DNA from 3 places in the Kitasatospora sp. NPDC018058 genome. Region 1 is predicted to be linked to each of the others. Evidence: riboswitches for the same ligand, from Rfam matches in the RefSeq annotation. Region 1 holds a riboswitch; each other region holds the start of a gene.
The links. A riboswitch is a leader RNA that binds a small molecule or an ion and turns the genes downstream of it on or off. The one in region 1 is predicted to bind cobalamin.
Positions count from the first base shown of each region.

Region 2: it holds a riboswitch for cobalamin, as region 1 does, so the genes downstream of both, ACH4E7_RS01550 (ribonucleoside-diphosphate reductase subunit alpha) here and ACH4E7_RS15510 (HoxN/HupN/NixA family nickel/cobalt transporter) in region 1, are expected to answer to the same signal.
Region 3: it holds a riboswitch for cobalamin, as region 1 does, so the genes downstream of both, ACH4E7_RS14130 (cobalamin biosynthesis protein) here and ACH4E7_RS15510 (HoxN/HupN/NixA family nickel/cobalt transporter) in region 1, are expected to answer to the same signal.

Region 1 covers NZ_JBIRFA010000009.1:210,130-216,560, reverse strand. Annotated here, with positions in the region: gene ACH4E7_RS15530 (aminopeptidase P family protein) at 11-1,117, opposite strand; gene ACH4E7_RS15525 (hypothetical protein) at 1,231-1,359, opposite strand; gene ACH4E7_RS15520 (hypothetical protein) at 1,552-1,689, opposite strand; partial or broken gene ACH4E7_RS15515 (EamA family transporter) at 1,664-1,900, shown strand; gene ACH4E7_RS15510 (HoxN/HupN/NixA family nickel/cobalt transporter) at 1,909-3,018, opposite strand; cobalamin riboswitch at 3,050-3,243, opposite strand; gene ACH4E7_RS15505 (metalloregulator ArsR/SmtB family transcription factor) at 3,325-3,708, shown strand; gene ACH4E7_RS15500 (Fpg/Nei family DNA glycosylase) at 4,050-4,859, opposite strand; gene ACH4E7_RS15495 (AAA family ATPase) at 4,974-5,942, opposite strand; gene aroQ (type II 3-dehydroquinate dehydratase) at 6,207-6,431, opposite strand, start outside.
Region 2 covers NZ_JBIRFA010000001.1:341,029-347,459, reverse strand. Annotated here, with positions in the region: gene ACH4E7_RS01565 (glycosyltransferase family 2 protein) at 1-717, shown strand, start outside; gene ACH4E7_RS01560 (glycoside hydrolase family 26 protein) at 723-1,796, shown strand; gene ACH4E7_RS01555 (glycosyltransferase family 39 protein) at 1,793-3,532, shown strand; cobalamin riboswitch at 3,582-3,738, shown strand; gene ACH4E7_RS01550 (ribonucleoside-diphosphate reductase subunit alpha) at 3,931-6,351, shown strand; gene ACH4E7_RS01545 (ribonucleotide-diphosphate reductase subunit beta) at 6,375-6,431, shown strand, end outside.
Region 3 covers NZ_JBIRFA010000008.1:234,206-240,636, reverse strand. Annotated here, with positions in the region: gene ACH4E7_RS14145 (hypothetical protein) at 1-1,130, opposite strand, end outside; gene ACH4E7_RS14140 (alpha/beta hydrolase family protein) at 1,832-2,938, opposite strand; gene ACH4E7_RS14135 (helix-turn-helix domain-containing protein) at 3,086-3,778, opposite strand; cobalamin riboswitch at 3,974-4,137, shown strand; gene ACH4E7_RS14130 (cobalamin biosynthesis protein) at 4,236-5,198, shown strand; gene ACH4E7_RS14125 (cobyric acid synthase) at 5,195-6,431, shown strand, end outside.

The DNA.
Region 1 (6,431 bases):
GGGGCCGCCGTCACAGGGCGAGGAGCTCCTTGGTGGTGATGGTGAGCAGCTCGGGCCCGCCCTCCTCGAGGGGGCGCACGACGAGCGTGTCCTCGATCCGGACCCCGCCCTTGCCCGGGAGGTGCACCCCTGGGCCGACGGTGACCGGCACGCGGCTGTCCAGTTTACCCATGTCCGACGGACCGAGGCGCGGCGCCTCCCGGATCTCCAACCCGATGCCGTGACCCACCGGGTGCGGCGAGGCCTCGGCGTGGCCCGCCGCCTCCAGGACCTGCCGGGCGGCCCGGTCGGGTACGCACTGCTCCACACCCGGCCCGAGCGCCTCCCGGCCGGCCCGCTGGGCGCGGAACACCAGCCGGTGCAGCTCGACCTGCCAGGGCTCGGGGGCGGCGCCGATCACGAAGGTCCGGGCGGTCGAGATGCCGTAGCCGCGGTACTGGGCGCCCATCACCACGGTGAGGAAGTCGCCCTCCTCCACCCGGCGGTCGGTGGGCTGGTGGGCGGGCCGGCCGGAGTGGTTGCCGGTGCCGACCGAGACCGGGAAGGCGGCCCGGTCGGCCCCGTGGTCGATCATCCGGCGCTCAAGCTCCATCGCGAGGTGCCGCTCGGTACGGCCGACCAGGATCGACTCCAGCAGCTCGCCGAGCGCCTGGTCGGCGATCTCGGCGGCGATCCGCAGGTCGGCGATCTCGTGCTCGTCCTTGACCACCCGCAGCCGCTCCACCACCTGGCCGAGGTCCGCCAGCCGGGCGCCCTCCGCCACGCCCCCCACCGCCCGGTGCCGGGTGACGGACAGGTCGTGCTCCTCCACCGCCAGGTCCCGCACCCCCAGCCGCGCGGCGGCGGCCGCGGCGGCCAGCGCGGTGTCCGCCCCGGCCGACACCGGCACCTGGGTGACGTCCGCGACGATCAGGTGCTCCCCCGAGTCGTCCGGCGGCAGGTCGTCCGGCAACGCGAGCAGCGCCCGCTCCCGGGTCAGCAGCAAGGTCGCCCCACAGGGCGCGCAGCCCGTCAGATACCGCACGTTCGCCGCCCGGGTGACCATCGCCGCATCGGCCCCGGCCGCACTGCAGTGCTCCCTCACCCGCTCCCGCCGACCCGCGTACGTATCCACCATGCGTCGAGCCTACGAACCCCCACCCCAAACCGCCCGCCGAGCGCCGCCGAGGGGGCACGGGCGCTTCCCCCCGAGACCCGGCGAGCCCGTGGCAGACGGACCGGGAACGGGGATCAGCAGGAGTGGGACGGGGTCGAGTACGAGATGTAGAGGCCGCCGTTCGGGTCACTCGCGGTCACGGTCTCCCAGACGCACGTCCCCACCCCGTTCACTCGTACCGGCCCGGCGAACGTGGAGAACATGCCGTTGTCAGGCGTGCCGGTCTCCTCACGGCCGTTCGTGATCCGGAGCGTCGTCCACCCCGTGGCCCCTAGTGAACTGCGCCCCGCGATCAAGCTCCGCTCCACCGCCGCTACGGCAACCGGCACTGACGGCAGGCCGAAACGGTGCCCCCCACCCCGGGGAGGCGCCGTTTCGGCCTGCGACAAGCCGCCTCAGCGCGGCGGCGGGACCGACACCACCATGGTCAGCCGCAGCACCCGCTCCCCCGCGTTGCGGTAGACGTGCGCGTACGAGGCGTCGAAGGAGACCGTACTGCTGCCGGAACTGCGCTCCCGGCTGCCCCTGCTCACCGGCATCGGGCTGGCCGACGTCGCCGGCAACGCCACGTACGCGGCGGCCTCGCACGGCGGCTCGGCGGCGGTGGCCGCCGTGCTCGCCTCGCTCTACCCCGTGGTCACCGCGCTGCTGGCGCGCGGGGTCCTGAAGGAGCGGCTGCGCCCGGTCCAGGTGGTCGGCGCCGGGCTCGCCGTCGCGGGCACGCTGCTACTCGCGGCAGCGTGACCGACGGGCTACTCCGCGGGCGTCCAGCGCTTCTCGACGCCGGCCAGCTTCCAGTACGCGATCGCGATCGCCCACACCACCACGAACAGCCCGGCGATCGCGTACCCGACGTTGTCCAGTGAGATGTCCGCGATGAACCCGGTGACCGGGTCGGTCAGGTCGAGCTTCTCGTGCAGCACGCCGACCAGCTCGATGGTGCCGATGATGAAGGCCACCGCGATCGACAGCCCGGTGATGGTCAGGTTGTAGTACACCTTGCGCACCGGGTTGGAGAAGGCCCACTGGTACGCGAAGTTCATGAACGTCCCGTCCAGGGTGTCGAAGAGGCTCATCCCGGCCGCGAAGAGCAGCGGCAGGCAGACGATCGCGTACCAGGGCAGCCCGGCCGCCGCACCCGAGCCGGCCATCACCATCAGGGTGACCTCGGTCGCGGTGTCGAAGCCGAGGCCCAGCACCATGCCCACCGGGAACATCTGCCCGGGCCGGGTGATCGAGCGGGTCGCCCGGTTCAGCACCCGGGCCATGAAGCCGCGCGAGTTGAGGTGCTGCTCCAGCTCCGCCTCGTCGTACTGCCCGGCCCGCATCGCCCGGAACACCTTGATGATGCCGATCAGCGCCGCCAGGTTGAGCGCGCCGATCAGGTAGAGGAAGACGCCGGAGGTGGTGGTGCCGACCATCCCGAGCCACTTGTGGGTGGTCGACTCGTCGTCCATCAGCGTGTTCGCCAGCTGGGCGCCGCCCGCCACCAGGGCGGCCATGATGACCACCATCGAGGAGTGCCCGAGGGCGAACCAGAAGCCGACCGAGACCGGCCGCTTGCCGTCCGCCATCAGCTTGCGGGTGGTGTTGTCGATCACCGCGATGTGGTCGGCGTCGAAGGCGTGCCGCATGCCGAGGGTGTACGCGGTGATACCCAGGCCCACCCCGAAGACCTGGGTACCGACCGCGTAGTTGTGGGGCGCGACCAGGAAGATGAGCGTCCCGAAGGCCACCACGTGCATGGCCAGGATCACCCCCATCAGCCCGGCCGTACGGATGGTGTCCTCGCGCTTCCACCTGAAGGTGGGCAGGACGGAGGGGGCCGCCTCAGCAGGAGTGGCGGTTTCGGGCAGGGTCATCTTCGGATCACGCTCCAGCACCTCGTGGAAAGACTTCGTGAGATGCCGTGGCCGGTCTCCTGGCTTACGGGGCTTCCGGACCCGCCTTCCCAGGCGCACGAGGCGCCCAGTGGCATGTGGGTTCGGACAACTCTCCCCCGATCACAGTGGCGAGGGCCGCTCCGGACTGGGACCCCTGAGGGTCCGTCACCGGTCTTCCCGAGCACCACGGCGGGGAACACCGTAGGGGCCCGACGCCACCCTCGCAAGGTTGCGCACCTGTGCAGGTGTTCAGGATCACAGGCCCCTGCCTGCAAGAATGTGCGCATGCATCTCGTACCGGCCGACCGCGCGGGCCACCGCACCATCGACGGGCACCGGGTCTGCGAGGCCATCGCCGCCATCGGCGACACCGCGCACGTCCGGTCCTGGGCCGAGCGGTTCTCCCTGCTCTCCGACCCCGGACGGCTCGCCCTGCTGCTCGCCCTGCACCGGGCCGGGCCGCTCGCCGTCACCGACCTGGCGGTTGCCACCGGCATGCGCGACCCCGCCGTCTCCCAGGCCCTGCGGCTGCTCCGTACAGCGGGCGTGGTCACCGGGGAGAAGGACGGACGCGTGGTGCGCTACCGGCTCGTGGACGACAGCATGCGCCCCCTCCTCGACGAGTGCGCCGCCGCCGAGCACCACGAGCCCACCGCCGCCGCGGGCTGACCGACACTCGGGGCCGCCCGTCCCGCGTGAAGCGGCACCGGGAGCCGCCCGGTTGAGCACGATGTGCCGCCGAGGCCGCCCTCCTTGACCCGGCCCAACGCCCCGGCCCAACGCCCCGGTCAGCGAGGCGAGTTCCGGCTCGCGGGTGACGGCGGGACGGCGCGGCGGCCCGACCTGACGAGATCTCGGCACCGGCTCGGGCTGGTGGAGGTGCAGCGCCCTCCGATGCTGTCGGCCTGCACCACCTGGCCGCCCACCGTGGTGCCTGACACGATGAACGGCACTTCGCGCCGATCCATCCGTCGGCTCCCCCGCACCCGGCCGACGGGCGGATCAGCTGGTCAGGCCGTCTGGCAGGTCGGGCACCAGAACAGGTTGCGGGCGGCGTGCTCCTCGGTCCGGACGTTCGTGCCGCAGACCAGACAGGGCATCGCGGCGCGGCGGTAGACGTAGACCTCGCCGCCGTGGTCGTCCACCCGGGGCGGGCGGCCCATCGCCTCGGGGGTGTGCTCGGGGCGGACGGTGTCGATCCGGCCGGCGGCGACGCCCTCGTGCATCAGGGCGACCAGGTCGGCCCAGATCGCGTCCCACTCGCGGCGGGTGAGGTCGCGGCCGGCCCGGTGCGGGTTGATGTTGTGCCGGAACAACACCTCGGCGCGGTAGACGTTGCCGACGCCCGCCAGCACCTTCTGGTCCATCAGCAGCGCGGCGACGGTCGTCCGGCTGCCGGATATCCGGCGCCAGGCGGCCTCCGGGTCGGCATCGGCGCGCAGCGGGTCGGGGCCGAGCCGGGCGGCGACGGCGGCCTTCTCGGCGCCGGTGATCAGCTTGCAGGTGTTGGGGCCGCGCAGGTCGGCGTAGCCGTCGTCGTTGGCCAGCCGCAGCCGGATCAGGCCGACCGGGTCGGGTGCGGGGCCGGTGCCGAAGGTGATGCCGCCGTAGAGGCCCAGGTGGATGTGCACCCAGGCACCCTCCTCGAAGCCGAGGAAGAGGTGCTTGCCGGTGGCCTCGGCGCCGGTGAGCAGCTGCCCGTCGATCACCTTGGCCTCGTCGGCGAACCGGCCCTGCGGGCTGGAGACCTGGACCGGGCGGTCGCCGAAGGCCTTCCGGTTCTCTACGGCGAGGCGGTGGATGATGTGGCCTTCCGGCACGGGCGCCAGCTCCCCCAGAAGTAGTACGGCAGGACGGGGTCCATCATCGCAGCCGCCGCCGACAGCTCCACGAAGCCGCAGGTCAGCGAGGCCACAGGTCAGCGAGGGCGCCCGTCAGCGGACCGGCATGCCCATCAGCCGGGCCAGGATCACCCGGTCCAGCTCGGCGGTCGTCCCGGCGATGTCCAGGTAGGAGTTGTCGATGATCGGCAACCCGGAGTTGTACCAGCCGGCCATCCGGCCGTGGATCCGCGCCACCTCTTCGTCGCCGAGCCGCCGGTTGCCACTGCGGCGGGCGTTGCGCTGCAGCACCGAGTCCAGGCTGGGCAACAGGACGACCGGGATCATGCCGGGCCCGATGTGCCGCTTCCAGCCGCCGAGGCCGATCGCCGGGCGGTCCGGGAAGACGGCGTCGTCGATGATGCAGGAGATGCCGTTGGCCAGGTAGTTGCGGCAGGCGAAGCCGCAGGTGCGGCGGGCCAGCCGGTACTGGGCCTCGGAGGCGTTGTTCCAGCCGGACTGCGGGTTGGCGAAGCCGGACTGCACCCACTCGCGGACGTCGTCCAGGCTGATGTGGGCGGTCGGGGTGGCCCGGCGCTCGGCCCAGTACCGGGCGACGGTGGTCTTGCCCGCCCCGGCGGGGCCGATCAGCAGCACGGCGATCGGCCCGGCGGGCGCGTGCCGCTGCAGCGGGTGCGCGGGGAGCTGGACGGGCGTGCCGGTGGGCAGCACGAAGTGCCCGGTGCCCCCGGCCGGCACGGGCACGCTCGGCGCGGGCTGCGGCGCCGCGGCCCGGGCGGGTACCTGAGCGGGCGCGGCGGGTACCTGAGCGGGTGCCGGAGCAGGTGCCGGTGTCTGAGCAGGTGCGGGAGCGGGTGCGGGCGCGACCGGAGGCGGCGGTACCGGCACGGCGGCGGGAGCCGGAGCGGGCACCGGCCCGGGAGCCGGGGCAGGCGCAGGACCGGCGGAAGGCGCCGAAGCAGCGGAAGGCGCCGGAGCGGTCGGCGGCCGAACCGACGGCGGCGGAGGCGGAGGAAACGGCGCCCCCGACGGGGACACCCTCGTACCGCCCCCCGGTGGCACCGGCGGAGCGGCGGGACGCGGCGGGACCTGCCCGCCTCCGGCGTACTGCGTCACGGCACCTCCCGACACCTCTCAGCGGGGACACTACACGGCGGCCCGGCAGCGGGCACAGTCCGCCGCCGGGCCGCCGGCTCGCCCCACCTGCTCTGACCTCGGCCGACATCGGCTCACGTCAACCCGCAGGCGGCCCGGGCCAGCTCAAACCAGGTCAGATCAGTTCGGATCAACTCGCGTCAGCCGAAGCCGATTCGGGTCTGCCGAAGCTCACCGCGAGGTGAGCTGCTCCGCCAGCGCCCGCAGCGCCAGCTCGTACGACCCGATCCCGAAGCCGGCGATGGTGCCGGAGGCCACCGCGGCGATCACCGAGTTGTGCCGGAAGGTCTCCCGGGCGTACGGGTTGGAGATGTGCACCTCGATCAGTGGCGCGGTGCGCTGCGCGGCGGCGTCCCGCATGGCGTACGAGTAGTGGGTGAACGCGCCCGGGTTGAT
Region 2 (6,431 bases), on a different contig from region 1:
ACCACGCTGATCGGCCACTCCGAGGACGTGCACACCGGATTCGACCTGCGCCGCCTCGGCTGGGACCTGCAGTACATACCCGTCGCCCTGGCCACCGGCGTCTGCCCGGACAACGTCGGCGGCTTCTTCAACCAGCAGTACCGCTGGTGCACCGGCTCCATGAGCCTGCTCGGCAGCCGGAAGTTCTGGCAGACCAAGCTGCGGCCGGTCACCCGCGCCTGCTACCTGTCCGGGTTCTTCTACTACATCCACACGGCGCTGTTCACCATCGTCTCGCCGCTCGTCCCGATCATCCTGCTACTCGCCCGGCCCGACCTGGTCCGCTGGCAGAACACCGCGCTGGTGCTGCCCGGTCTGATCTACGCGACGGTCATCTTCCCGCTCTGGCACCGCAACCCCTACCGGCTGGAGGCCTGGGCCGCCCGCATGATGTACGGCTGGGCGCACGTCTTCGCCATCTGGGACATCGTGCGCCGCAACCGGATGGCCTGGCAGCCGACCGGCTCCAGCGGCGCCAAGAAGAACAAGACCCGCCGGTTCTGGCTCGGCGTGATCGTCTGGGGCGGCGGGACCGCCCTGCTCTGGGTGGGGACGAGCATCTGGCGGATGCTCACCATGGGCCCGCTGAACTTCGCCCTCGTCCTGGCCTCCGGTCTCTTCTACGCCACCATCGTCGGCCGGGTCCTCGTCCAGCCGCGCCCCACGGAAGCAGTGTGATCACCATGTCCGCCCATCCCCGACGGGCCGGCCTGCCCCGTCGTCGGCTGGCGCTCCCGCTGCTGACCGCCGCCCTGCTGCTCGCCACCGGCTGCGGCCCCGCGGACCCGGGCTTCGCGCTGCAGGAGGACCTCGCCCAGCCCGCGTCGACCGCCACCGCCGGCGGTCCCGGCGCGCCCGCCCCGAGCACCTCCGCCAAGCCCAAGGCCCTGCCCACCGGCGTCCCGTACGACATCACCCCGCTGCTCAAGCCGAGCCGCAAGTACCTCGGCGCCGCCCTGACCGGCGTGCCCGCCTCGATGGACGCGCTGCCCGGCTACACCTCCGCGATCGGCAAGCAGCCCGACATCCTGGAGTACTACGCCCACTGGAAGGGCGGCTTCGACACCGCCGGCGTGCGCCGGATCTACGAGGCCGGGGCGCTGCCCTTCATGGCCTGGGAGCCGTACGACCACTCGCTCGCCTCGATCGCGGCCGGCGACACCGACGACTACGTGCGCGGCGTGGCCAAGGCGGTGGCCAAGCTCAACCTGCCCATCGCCATCAGCATCGCGCACGAGATGAACGGCGACTGGTACCCGTGGGGCCGCAAGACCGCCAGCTCCCAGGACTTCGTCGCGGCATGGCGCCACGTCCACGACATCTTCGACCAGGCCGGCGCGACCAACGTGATCTGGGTCTGGAGCCCCAACATCACCGTGCCCGCGCCCAACACCCGCCTCGCGCCGTACTACCCCGGCGACAACTACGTCGACTGGGCCGGCATGACCGGCTACTTCACCAACGACGGCCCCAAGACCTTCGAGACCCTGTACGGCCCGACCATGGCCGAGATCCGCACCTTCTGCAAGAAGCCCTTCTTCATCAGCGAGACCGCCGCCGAGCAGGGCAGGCACCAGCGCGCGTTCGTCGACCAACTGTTCTCCGGGATGGAGGCGCACGACGACATCGTCGGCTTCATCTGGTTCAACATGATCAAGCGAGCGGACTGGCGGGTCGAGACCGTTCCGGACACCCTCTCCGCCGTCAAGCAGCGCGTGTCCGCCCCCCGCTACGGCTTCGACATCCGGAACCCATGATGAGTACAGAGCCCGAGTTCAACGTCTTCTCCCCCCGCCCGAAGGCCCCCACCCCGAAGACCCCTGCCGCGAGGATCCCCGCCCCGCAGGCCCCCGCCGCCGAGGCGCCGGAGGCGGACGTGCCCGCACCCCGCCGGGCCCGGGCGGCGGCCACCGCCGTGCCCGTGGCCGTGGCCGTGGACAACCCCGATGCCGTCGAGCTGGCCCCGTACACCATCCCGCAGGTCCCCGCGATCGGCTGGGACCCGGCCTCCAGCCCCCGGCGCCGCTGGATCGCCCGCGGCCTGCTCGGCGCCGTCCTGGGCGTCCAGGCCGCACTCTCCCTGCGCCTGCTCGCCGCCGCGCATCCCGACGAGGCCGCCGCCATGGTCGCCGGCCGCCAGCAGCTCGCCCACCTCCTGCACGGCACCCCGGTCACCACCGACCTGCTCGACCGCGTCCCCGGCTCGCCCTGGCTGTACCCGCCGCTGGCCGGCGCCGCCGCGAACGCCGGCGGCATCTGGGGCACCCGGCTGCTCAGCCTAGGCTTCGCGCTGCTCACGACGGTGCTGCTGTACTCGCTGACCCGACGGCTCTTCAACGAACGGGTCGCCATCTGCGGCATAGCCGCCTACGCCGTGCTGCAGTCCACCGTCGTGGTCGGCTTCTACGGCGCCCCCGAGTCCCTCGCCGTCCTGCTGGTCGCCCTCGCGGCCTGGACCACGGTGTTCACCGCCCGGCGCTCCCCGGCCCTGGTCCTGCTGGCCGCCCCGGCCGCCGCACTGGCCTGTGCCGTCGCCTACTCGGCGGCCTTCGCCGTCCCCGCCCTGGTCCTGCTGGCCCTGGCCTGCGCCTGGCCCCACCGCCGGCCCGGCCCGGCCGCCCTGCGCGCCCTGCTGCTGGCCGTCGGCACCACCCTCCTGCTGCTGCCCTACGGCCTGCTGGGGAAGGTCGTCCACTGGTCCCCCTCGCACGGCAACGCCCCCGGCTCGACCGGCTCCATCCTGCTCGGCACCGTCCAGTGGGGCGGCCTGTTCACCCTCCTCGCGGTGGCCGGCGCGGTCGCGTACGCCCACCGCGAGCAGATGACCGAACACGAGCCGCCCGAGAACGACGGCGCCGCCACCACCCGCGCCCAGCGCGCCCTGCTCGGCACCGTGCTGACCGCCACCGCGCTGCTGATCCCGGCCGTCCACCTGTGGACCGGCACCTCCGGGGCGCTGTTCCGCCACCTCGGCTACGGCATGCTGCTCGCCACCCCGCTCGCGGGCGTCGGCCTCACCCGGCTGGTCGGTGCCCACTTCCGCCACCCCCAGCTGGGCATCCTGGCCTGGGTCGCGCTGCTGGCCCTCGGCATGGAACAGTCCGCCCTGCGCTACCAGAACGGGCCCGACTCCGGCCGCCTGCTGGCCGTCCTGCGGGCGCACGCCGTCCCCCAGGGCCACTACCTCACCGAGGTCGACGGCCTCGCCGAGTACTACCTGGGCAGCGTCAGCAAACCCGCGCAGTGGGTCTCGGCGCGGGCCGGGACGGACTACCGCGACGGCGCCGGAGTGCAGCACCACGGCGAGGACGGCAGCACGGCCGCGATCCGGGACGGCTGGTTCACCATGGTCGTCCTCGACAGCACCGCCCCGGAGGCCACCGACCGGGCCCTGAGCGCCGCCCTGACCGCCAGCGGGCAGTACAAGCTGATCGCCCAGTTCACCTCCCCGACCGGTGATTCGAGTACCTACAAGGTGTACCTGAAGCACTGACAGCCCGCCGGAACCGCCGGCGTCCGCGACACAACAGGCACAACATATGGTGCCGCCTCAGTCCCTCGGCACTACATGTATGCTCACTCCTGCTGTCGATGCAGGGGAACCCGGTGGGAGTCCGGGACTGCCCCGCAGCGGTGTGCGGACGGCTCCAGCAGCCGTGCCCGTGAGTCCGAGTACCTGCCGAACAGCGTGCGCCACGGCCCTCCCGCAGAGGCCGCGCCAGCACGAGCAGTACCCCTCCGGGCCTCGCGGGCGGGCCGGGGAGTCACCGTCGCGCGACGCGTTCTGCGTTCGCGCCGTGCTCCCCTGCCCAGATCGGCCCGGCGCCACCCGATCACCGCCGCCGATCGCCGCCAGGAGAGAGCGCCTTGACCACCGCTGCCTCAGCCACCCTGCCCGCCCAGGGCTCCGGTACCGCCTTCACCGACCCGACGGTCTCCGACCCCGGAGGCGCGCTGCTGCGGCTGCTCACCGACCGCAGCGCCGACCTCACCGAGGTCGACCCCGGCCATGTCGCCGCCGCCGCGCTGCGCGGCCGCCACGCCGGTTCGGACTTCGCCGAGCTGCGCGGGCTGGCCGTGGACGCCGCCGCGTCGATGATCGCCGAGGACCCCCAGTACTCGAAGCTGGCGGCCCGCCTGCTCGCCCTGGAGATCGTCGACGAGGCGAACAGCCAGGGCTCGGTCTCCTTCTCCGCCTCGATCGCCGTCGGCCACGCCGAGGGCCTGATCGGCGACACCACCGCGGCCTTCGTCGCCAAGCACGCCGCCGCCCTGGACGCGCTGATCGACGCCACCGGCGACGACCGCTTCGAGTACTTCGGCCTGCGCACCGTCCAGTCCCGCTACCTGCTGCGCCACCCGATCACCCGCAAGGTGATCGAGACCCCGCAGCACTTCCTGCTCCGCGTCGCCTGCGGCCTGGCGGTCGGCGACTCCGAGCAGTCGGTGCGCGAAGTGGCCGAGCTGTACGGCCTGATGAGCCGCCTGGAGTACCTGACCTCCTCGCCCACGCTCTTCAACTCCGGCACCCGGCACCCGCAGATGTCGAGCTGCTACCTGCTCGACTCCCCGCTGGACAACCTGGACTCGATCTACAACCGCTACGCGCAGATCGCCCGCCTGTCCAAGCACGCCGGCGGCATCGGCCTGTCCTACTCGCGCATCCGCTCGCGCGGCAGCCTGATCCGCGGCACCAACGGCAAGTCCAACGGCATCGTCCCGTTCCTGCGCACCCTCGACTCCTCGGTCGCCGCGGTCAACCAGGGCGGCCGCCGCAAGGGCGCGGCCTGCGTCTACCTGGAGACCTGGCACGCCGACATCGAGGAGTTCCTGGAGCTGCGCGACAACACCGGTGAGGAGGCGCGCCGCACCCACAACCTCAACCTGGCGCACTGGATCCCGGACGAGTTCATGCGCCGGGTCAACGCCAACCAGGACTGGTCGCTGTTCTCCCCCGCCGACGTCCCCGAGCTGGTCGACCTGTGGGGCGCCGAGTTCGACGAGGCCTACCGCAAGGCCGAGCTGGCCGGCAAGGCCGTGCGCACCATCCCGGCGCAGACCCTGTACGCCCGCATGATGCGCACCCTGGCGCAGACCGGCAACGGCTGGATGACCTTCAAGGACGCCTCCAACCGGGCCGCCAACCAGACCGCGCTGCCGGGCCGCACGGTGCACTCCTCCAACCTGTGCACCGAGATCCTGGAGGTCACGGACGACTCCGAGACCGCCGTCTGCAACCTGGGGTCGGTCAACCTCGGCGCGCACGTGGCCGACGGGGCCTCGGTCGAGGACCTGCTCGGCGCGATGGACTGGGAGCGGCTGGATGCCACCGTGCGCACCGCCGTCACCTTCCTCGACCGCGTGGTGGACATCAACTTCTACCCGACCACCGAGGCCGGCACCTCCAACTCCCGCTGGCGCCCGGTGGGCCTGGGCGTGATGGGCCTGCAGGACGTCTTCTTCAAGCTGCGGATCGACTTCGACTCGGCGGAGGCGAAGCAGCTCTCGACGCTGATCGCCGAGCGCATCATGCTCACCGCCTACGAGCGCTCCGCCGACCTGGCCGAGCAGCTCGGCCGCCACGAGGCGTACGGCGAGACCCGCGCCGCGCGTGGTGAGCTGCACATCGACCACTTCCCGTCGGCCGCCCCGCAGTGGGCCGACCGCTGGACCGCGCTGCGCGCCCGGATCGCCGAGACCGGCCTGCGCAACTCGCTGCTGCTGGCCATCGCCCCGACCGCGACCATCGCGTCCATCGCCGGCGTGTACGAGTGCATCGAGCCGCAGGTGTCCAACCTGTTCAAGCGCGAGACGCTGAGCGGTGAGTTCCTGCAGGTCAACCCCTACCTGGTGCGCGAGCTCAAGGAGCTCGGCGTCTGGGACCAGCAGACCCGCGACGCCCTGCGCGACGCCAACGGCTCCGTCCAGGAGTTCAACTGGCTGCCCGCCGAGGTGCGTTCGCTGTACCGCACGGCGTGGGAGCTGCCGCAGCGCGCGCTGATCGACCTGGCCGCGGCCCGCATGCCGTACCTGGACCAGAGCCAGTCGCTGAACCTGTTCATGGCCGCGCCGACCATCGGCAAGCTCAGCTCGATGTACGCCTACGCGTGGAAGGTCGGTCTGAAGACCACCTACTACCTGCGCTCGCGCCCGGCCACCCGGATCGCCCAGGCCGCCTCCGGTGCCGCGCGCGCCGCCGCGCCGGTGCCCGCCAACACGATTCCCATGGGCACCCCCGCCCTCACCCCGGAGCAGGAAGCCGCCATCGCCTGCTCCCTGGAGAACCCCGAGTCCTGCGAGGCCTGCCAGTGAGCACCCCGAACGAAGACCGCAAGATGCTGCTCGACCCCGGCTTCGAGCTGACCCTGCGCCCGATGCGCTACCCGTCGTTC
Region 3 (6,431 bases), on a different contig from region 1:
CCGTGGTCGAGCACCGCGGCCGCGGTGTCCACCCACAGCCAGGCCGCGTCCTCCGCGCCCAGCACGTCCGCCGGGGAGACGCCCTCGTCCGCGCGCTCCGCCAGCCACAGCAGCGCGTACGGGCGCAGCACCGGCTCGTCCACCGAGGCGCGGACCGCCTGCTCGGCCGGTCCGCCGGCCACCCGCAGCGCCTCGAAGGCGAGCCCGCGCACCAGCGCGTCGTCGCCCTGGGCGGCCTCCAGCAGCTCGGCCACCGCGCGGTCCGCCGGGCGGGCCGCCACCCAGGCGCGGAACTCGGCCCGGGCCGGGCCCGGCGAGTAGTCCGCGCAGGCGTTCAGCAGCTCGAAGGCGCTCTGCTCGATGTGCCCGGCCGCGGTCTGGGCGACCGTGCAGATCTCCTCCAGCTTCGCCCGCACCGCCCAGTGGCCCAGCGGGGACAGCTCGGCGGCATCGTTGCGGCGCACCACGGCGCCGACCGCCGCCAGGCCGTCCAGCATCCAGTCCAGGACGGCGGCCACGTCGGAGGGCGCGGCCGGGGTGTCGATCTGCGGCTCGCGGCAGGTGCCGCGGACGGCGGAGACGGCCGAGGCCGCGTGCGGCACCGGCGACATGCCCGGGCCGCCGAGGGCCGCGCCGACCCGGCGCTCGTCCAGGCCGCGGCGCAGCAGCTCCAGCAGCTCGCTCTCGGCCACCGGGCCGTCCACCAGGTGCAGGAAGGACAGCAGCTGGGGGGCCTGGTCCACGGCCTGCCCGGCCAGCACGGCGAACACGCCGCGCAGCGCGGCGGGCGGCACCGGGGCGAGCAGCGTCCAGGCGTCGAAGAGCCCGGACCAGCCGCGCACCACGGCCTCGTCGTCGTGCTCCCAGGCGTGCAGGCGCCAGCCGGGGCCGGCCCCGCCGTCCCTGGCCTCCACCAAGCCGACCAGCAGCGCCTGCCCCCATGCCTTGGCGGCGGCGCCGACCGTCATGGCCAGCGCCCGGCCCGCCGCACGGGCGTCCTCCGGGAGCAGCTCGCCACGCTTGTCGACCTCGTCCAGTTCACCGGCCCAGCGGGCGATCCGGACGGCGTCCACCAGCATCCGGCGGGCCAGCGGCGCGAGCTCGGCCGGCGCGGGGAAGCCCTCCGGCATGGGAACCCGGCCCCGTCCGGGCGCCGGCGCGGGCCCTCGTCGCCGGGGTACACCGGCCCCGCCCGGCCTGCCACCGGAGGGCCGGTGGGCCGTACCGGGGAGACGGGTCACCGTCGCACCGGTACCGATCGTCGGCGGGAGCGGGGCATCACGGTCGCGCGGGTTCCGAGACGTCACGTCGAGCAGTCTTCCCCTTGCACCGGCCTTCTGTCACATCCGGTTGTCCGTACGACCGGGCGACCGGGGACGGCACCTCCGCAAGATCGGGCAACAGAGGCAAACCGCCTGGCCGGAAACGTGTGGCGGGGTCATGCCAGGGCCGCGGCGGGTCGTCGCCGTGCTCGCTCGCCCGGTCACGCTGCGTGTCGGGATGGGGGTGGGTGGGGCCGCAGTGGGTGGGAATCCGGCCAGGCGGCATGTGTCGGCCGGGTAGGGGTTCGGCACCGGAAGTCGGCGGGGCCGACTTCCGGTGCGCGGGCGGGAACGGCGGGCGGGCGTGAACCGGACAGCGAATCGAACAGGGTCCGCGTGGGCGGCTGCGGACTGCGGGGAGGACCCGCAACCGCCCCGGACCGACGGTGTGGCCCGGGGCGGGGCGACGGCGTGGGGGGTGACGGGGCGGGGGTGCCGCGTGAGGAGTCGGGTGGGTCGACTTCTCACGTTCAGGGCCGATGTCGGCCCGGAGGTGAGCCCCGGCCGGGTCAGAGGAGGGGGGTGAGCCAGCGACGGAGGAGTTCGGTGTAGTGGTCGGGGGCGGAGTTCCACAGAGCGGCGTGGTCGGCTCCCGGGAAGGTCTGGAGGTTGACCACGTCGGGGCGGGCGGCGGCAAGGCGCTGGACGGTGCTGAAGGGCGCGATCCGGTCGCTGGGGCTGTGCAGCACCAGGGTGGGGGCGTACAGGTCCGCGCCCTCGGCGAGGCGGGAGAAGTCGGCCAGGTCGACCCCGGTGCGGCCCTCGGCGGCGAGGGCGCCCAGTTCGGCGGCGACACCGGTGAAGCCGGCCCGGGCGGCGTCGCGGCGGGCGGAGGCGGGCAGGTCGAGGACGGGTGAGTCGAGGATCAGCCCGCTGACGGCGTGGGCCCAGGCCGAGCGGGCCGCCGTGTGCAGGACGGTGGTGGCGCCCAGCGACCAGCCGTAGAGGACCACCCGGCCCGCGCCGTGGTCGAGCGCCAGCCGTACCGCCGACTCGACGTCGCGCCACTCGGTCGCGCCGAAGTGGCTGAGCCCGTCCGGGGAGGCGGGGGCGCCCTCGTCGCCGCGGTAGGTGACGGCCAGGACGGGCAGGCCGAGGCGGTCGAGCACCGGGAGGACCGGCAGGGTCTGCTGACGGTCGGCCTCGGTGCCGTGGACCAGGATCACCCAGGTGCCGCGTTTGCCGTCGAGGTGCCAGGCGGGGAGGGGGCCCAGCTCGCCGTCGGCGCTGGTGTCGGTGAAGGCGAGGCCGAGCGCCTCGGCGGGGTCGCCGAGCAGGACGCGGGGGGTGAAGCGGACCTCGGTACCGGGCGTGAGGGTGCCCCGGTCGGCGCGGACCAGCCGCCGGGTGACGCCCTGCTCGTCGCTGTGCAGGATCTCCTCGACCACAGCGTGCCCGCCGCCCTCCCACTCCACGGCCCAGCGGCCGCGCCGCAGGCTCTCCGGGCGGCGGGTGAAGGTGACCCGGCCGGCGGCGAGGGTCTGCACCAGGATGAGCCCGGCCCCCTCCTCCACGGGCGCCCCCGCCCCCGCCCCCGCCCCCGGACGGACTATCTGCTCGGAGGCCCGGCGGCCGATCGCCACGACGACCCCGGCCCCGACAGCGGCGGCCGCCACAACGGCTGCGGTTCCCCAACGCATATCGTTCCCCGCTCTGCTTCACGGACCGGACGGTGTTCGTACACCAGTTCACCGGAGTCGCGTGCCCCCGGCCACCGGGCTGGGCCGTCCGGGGCGTACGGGAGCAGCGGGGAAGGGGCATCGTCAGACCGGGACGGCCGTCCGCTGGGCGGCGAGGAGGTGCCAGAACCGGGGGGTGAGGGGCGCGGCAGGGGTGCGGGGGCCGCTGGGAGTGCCCCAGTGGGTGGGGACGTGGTGCTCCTGCTGGAGGACGGGCAGGACGGCGGCCAGGTCGGGTTCGGGGACGGGGACGAGGCGGGCGAGGGCACGGAGGTGGGGTTGCCAGCGGCCGGCGACGCACTGGCGCAGGAGCCGGTCGAGGGCCTCGGCGCGGCCGGTGGCCTCGACGAGCTCGGTCAGCCGCAGGCCCAGGACCTGGGCGAGGGCGTGGGTCTGGTCCGGGCCGCCGTCCCAGTGGCCGGTCAGTTCGGCCTCCTGGTACGTGGGCAGGAGCATGCCGATGCGCTCGGCGACGACCTCCTGGCCGAGCTCCCGGGCGATGCGGTGGTCCCGCAGACGCGTCGGGCGGGCGCCCAGCAGGTCGGCGGCGGGGCACCAGAGGGCGCGGGCGAGGGCGATGAACTCGGCCTCTCCGGGACGCAGGTCGCCGTTCTCCCAGGCGAGGACGTGGCCGGGCAGCAGCCGTACACCGTGGGCGGCCATGCCCTCGGCGACCTGTTCCGGGGTCAGGCCGAGGCCGACCCGGTGGGCGCGGGCGGCCTCGGGTGAGAACGGCACCGGGGGCGGGGCGGCGACGGGGGTCTTTCTGCGGCGCATGGCACCGAACGGTAGGTGCGGCCCTCGGCGCGCCCCCAGCCGCCGAACACACGAAGCGGAGCTGACGTGGCCTCCACCGCGCTGGGCGATCGCACAGCGCGGCACCCGGTACACCGTGTGACCAACCCCTCCGCGACCTCGGTTGACGCGCGGATCGGCCGCGTGATGGGATCCTCGGGCCAAACGGAGGCATGGAGAGGAAGCCGGTGCGAGTCCGGCGCGGTCCCGCCACTGTCACCGGGGAGCACGCTCGGAAGTCCCTCCTTGCCCGCCAACGTACAGGAGGGGCCCATCACGGCGGGCTGTCAGAAGCCGCTGGAAGGCCCGGGGGTGCGTCCGACCCGGAAGCCAGGAGACTCTCGCCCCCGGTACGTCGATCCAGGGCGCGGACCCTGAGTGAGGACACGCACGCGATGCAGGCTGCCCCGCCCCGTCCGACTCCGAGCTGCCCGCCGCCGTGCGCCCGCTGACCCGCGCCGCCGCCTTCGCGCTGGGCGCCGTCGCGGGCTACGCCGCCGACGCCCGCTTCGCCGACCCCCGCCGCGGCCACCCGGTCGCCCTCTTCGGCACCGCCGCGACCCGCCTGGAGCGCCGCCTGTGGCGCGACGGCCGTGCGGCCGGGACGGCGTACACGGCGCTGTGCGTGGGCGCGGTCGCGGCCGGCGCGCTGGCCCTGGACCGCACGGTGGGCCGCCGTCCGCTGGGCCGGGCGGCACTGGCCGCGGCGGCGACCTGGACGGTGCTCGGCGGCACCTCGCTGACCCGGGAGGCGCGCACCATCGGCCGCTCGCTCGCCGCAGGCGATCTGACGGCCGCCCGGGAGCGGCTGCCGCACCTGTGCGGGCGGGACCCGAGCGCGCTGGACGGGCAGCAGATCGCCCGCGCGGTGGTCGAGTCGGTGGCCGAGAACACCGCGGACGCCGTGGTGAACGCGCTGGCCTGGGGCGCCCTGGCGGGCACGCCGGGGCTGCTGGCCTTCCGCGCGGTGAACACCCTGGACGCCATGGTGGGCCACCGTTCGCCCCGCTACGCCCGCTTCGGCTGGGCCTCGGCCCGGCTGGACGACGTCGCCGGCTGGCCGGGCGCCCGGCTGACCGCGCTGCTGACGGTGGCCGCCGCACCCGAACCCCGTACCGCCTGGCGGGTCTGGCGCCGGGACGGCTCCGCGCACCCGAGCCCGAACGCGGGCCAGGCCGAGTCGGCCTTCGCCGGCGCGGTCGGCGTACGCCTGGGCGGGACGCTGCACTACGGCGAGCGGGTGGAGCACCGGCCGGTGCTGGGCGAGGAGTTGCGGCCGGTGACGGTGGACGACATCGAGCGGGCCTGCACGCTGTCCCGGCGGGTGGGCGCGCTGGCGCTGGGTACGACGGTCGCGGGCCACGTCCTGCTGCGGCTTCTGATGAGAAGGGGAACGGCATGAGGAACGCGCTGCTGGTCGCCGGGACGACCTCGGACGCGGGCAAGAGCGTGGTGACGGCCGGGATCTGCCGCTGGCTGGCCCGCCAGGGCGTGCACGTCGCGCCGTTCAAGGCGCAGAACATGTCGCTCAACTCCTTCGTCACCACCGACGGCGCCGAGATCGGCCGCGCCCAGGCGATGCAGGCGCAGGCCGCCCGGGTGGAGCCGGAGGCGGCGATGAACCCGGTGCTGCTCAAGCCAGGCGCGGACGGCCGCAGCCAGGTGGTGCTGCTCGGCAAGCCGGTGGCCGAGGTCGGCGCGCTGGACTACCGCGAGCGCAAGCCCGTCCTGCTGGAACGCGCCCTGGAGTGCCTGGCGGACCTGCGCCGCCGCTTCGACGTGGTGGTCTGCGAGGGCGCCGGCTCGCCCGCCGAGATCAACCTGCGCGACCGCGACATCGCCAACATGGGCCTGGCCACCGCCGCCGGGCTGCCCGTCGTGGTGGTCGGCGACATCGACCGCGGCGGGGTGTTCGCGGCGATGTACGGGACGCTGGCGCTGCTGTCGGCCGAGGACCAGCGGCACGTGGCCGGCTGGTTCGTCAACAAGTTCCGCGGCGACGCGCGGCTGCTGGCGCCCGGGCTGGAGATGCTGCGCGGGCTGACCGGCCGTCCGGTGCTGGGCACACTGCCGATGCTGCCGGGACTGTGGCTGGACGCCGAGGACTCGCTCGACCTGTCGACGGTGGTGGACCGGGTGGACGGCCGCGGACCGCTCGGGGCGGACGTGCTGCGGGTGGCCGTGGTGCGCTTCCCCCGGCTGTCCAACTTCACCGACCTGGACGCGCTGGCGCAGGAGCCGGGCGTGCTGGTCCGCTGGGCGACCCGGCCCGAGGAGCTGGCCGACGCCGACCTGGTGGTGCTGCCCGGCACCCGGGCCACCGTGGCGGACCTCGCCTGGCTGCGCGAACGCGGCCTGGAGCCGGCGCTGAAGGCGCGGGCGGCGGCCGGGCTGCCGATCCTCGGGGTCTGCGGCGGGTACCAGATGCTGGCGCGCTCGATCGACGACGAGGTGGAGTCCAGGGCGGGCGTCGTCGACGGGCTCGGGCTGCTGCCGACCCGGGTGCGCTTCGGCGTCGAGAAGGTGCTCGCCCGGCCGGTCGGCGAGGCGTACGGGCAGCGGGTCGTGGGCTACGAGATCCACCACGGGGTGATCGCGGTCGAGGGCGGGGACGGGTTCATCTCCGATGGCACCG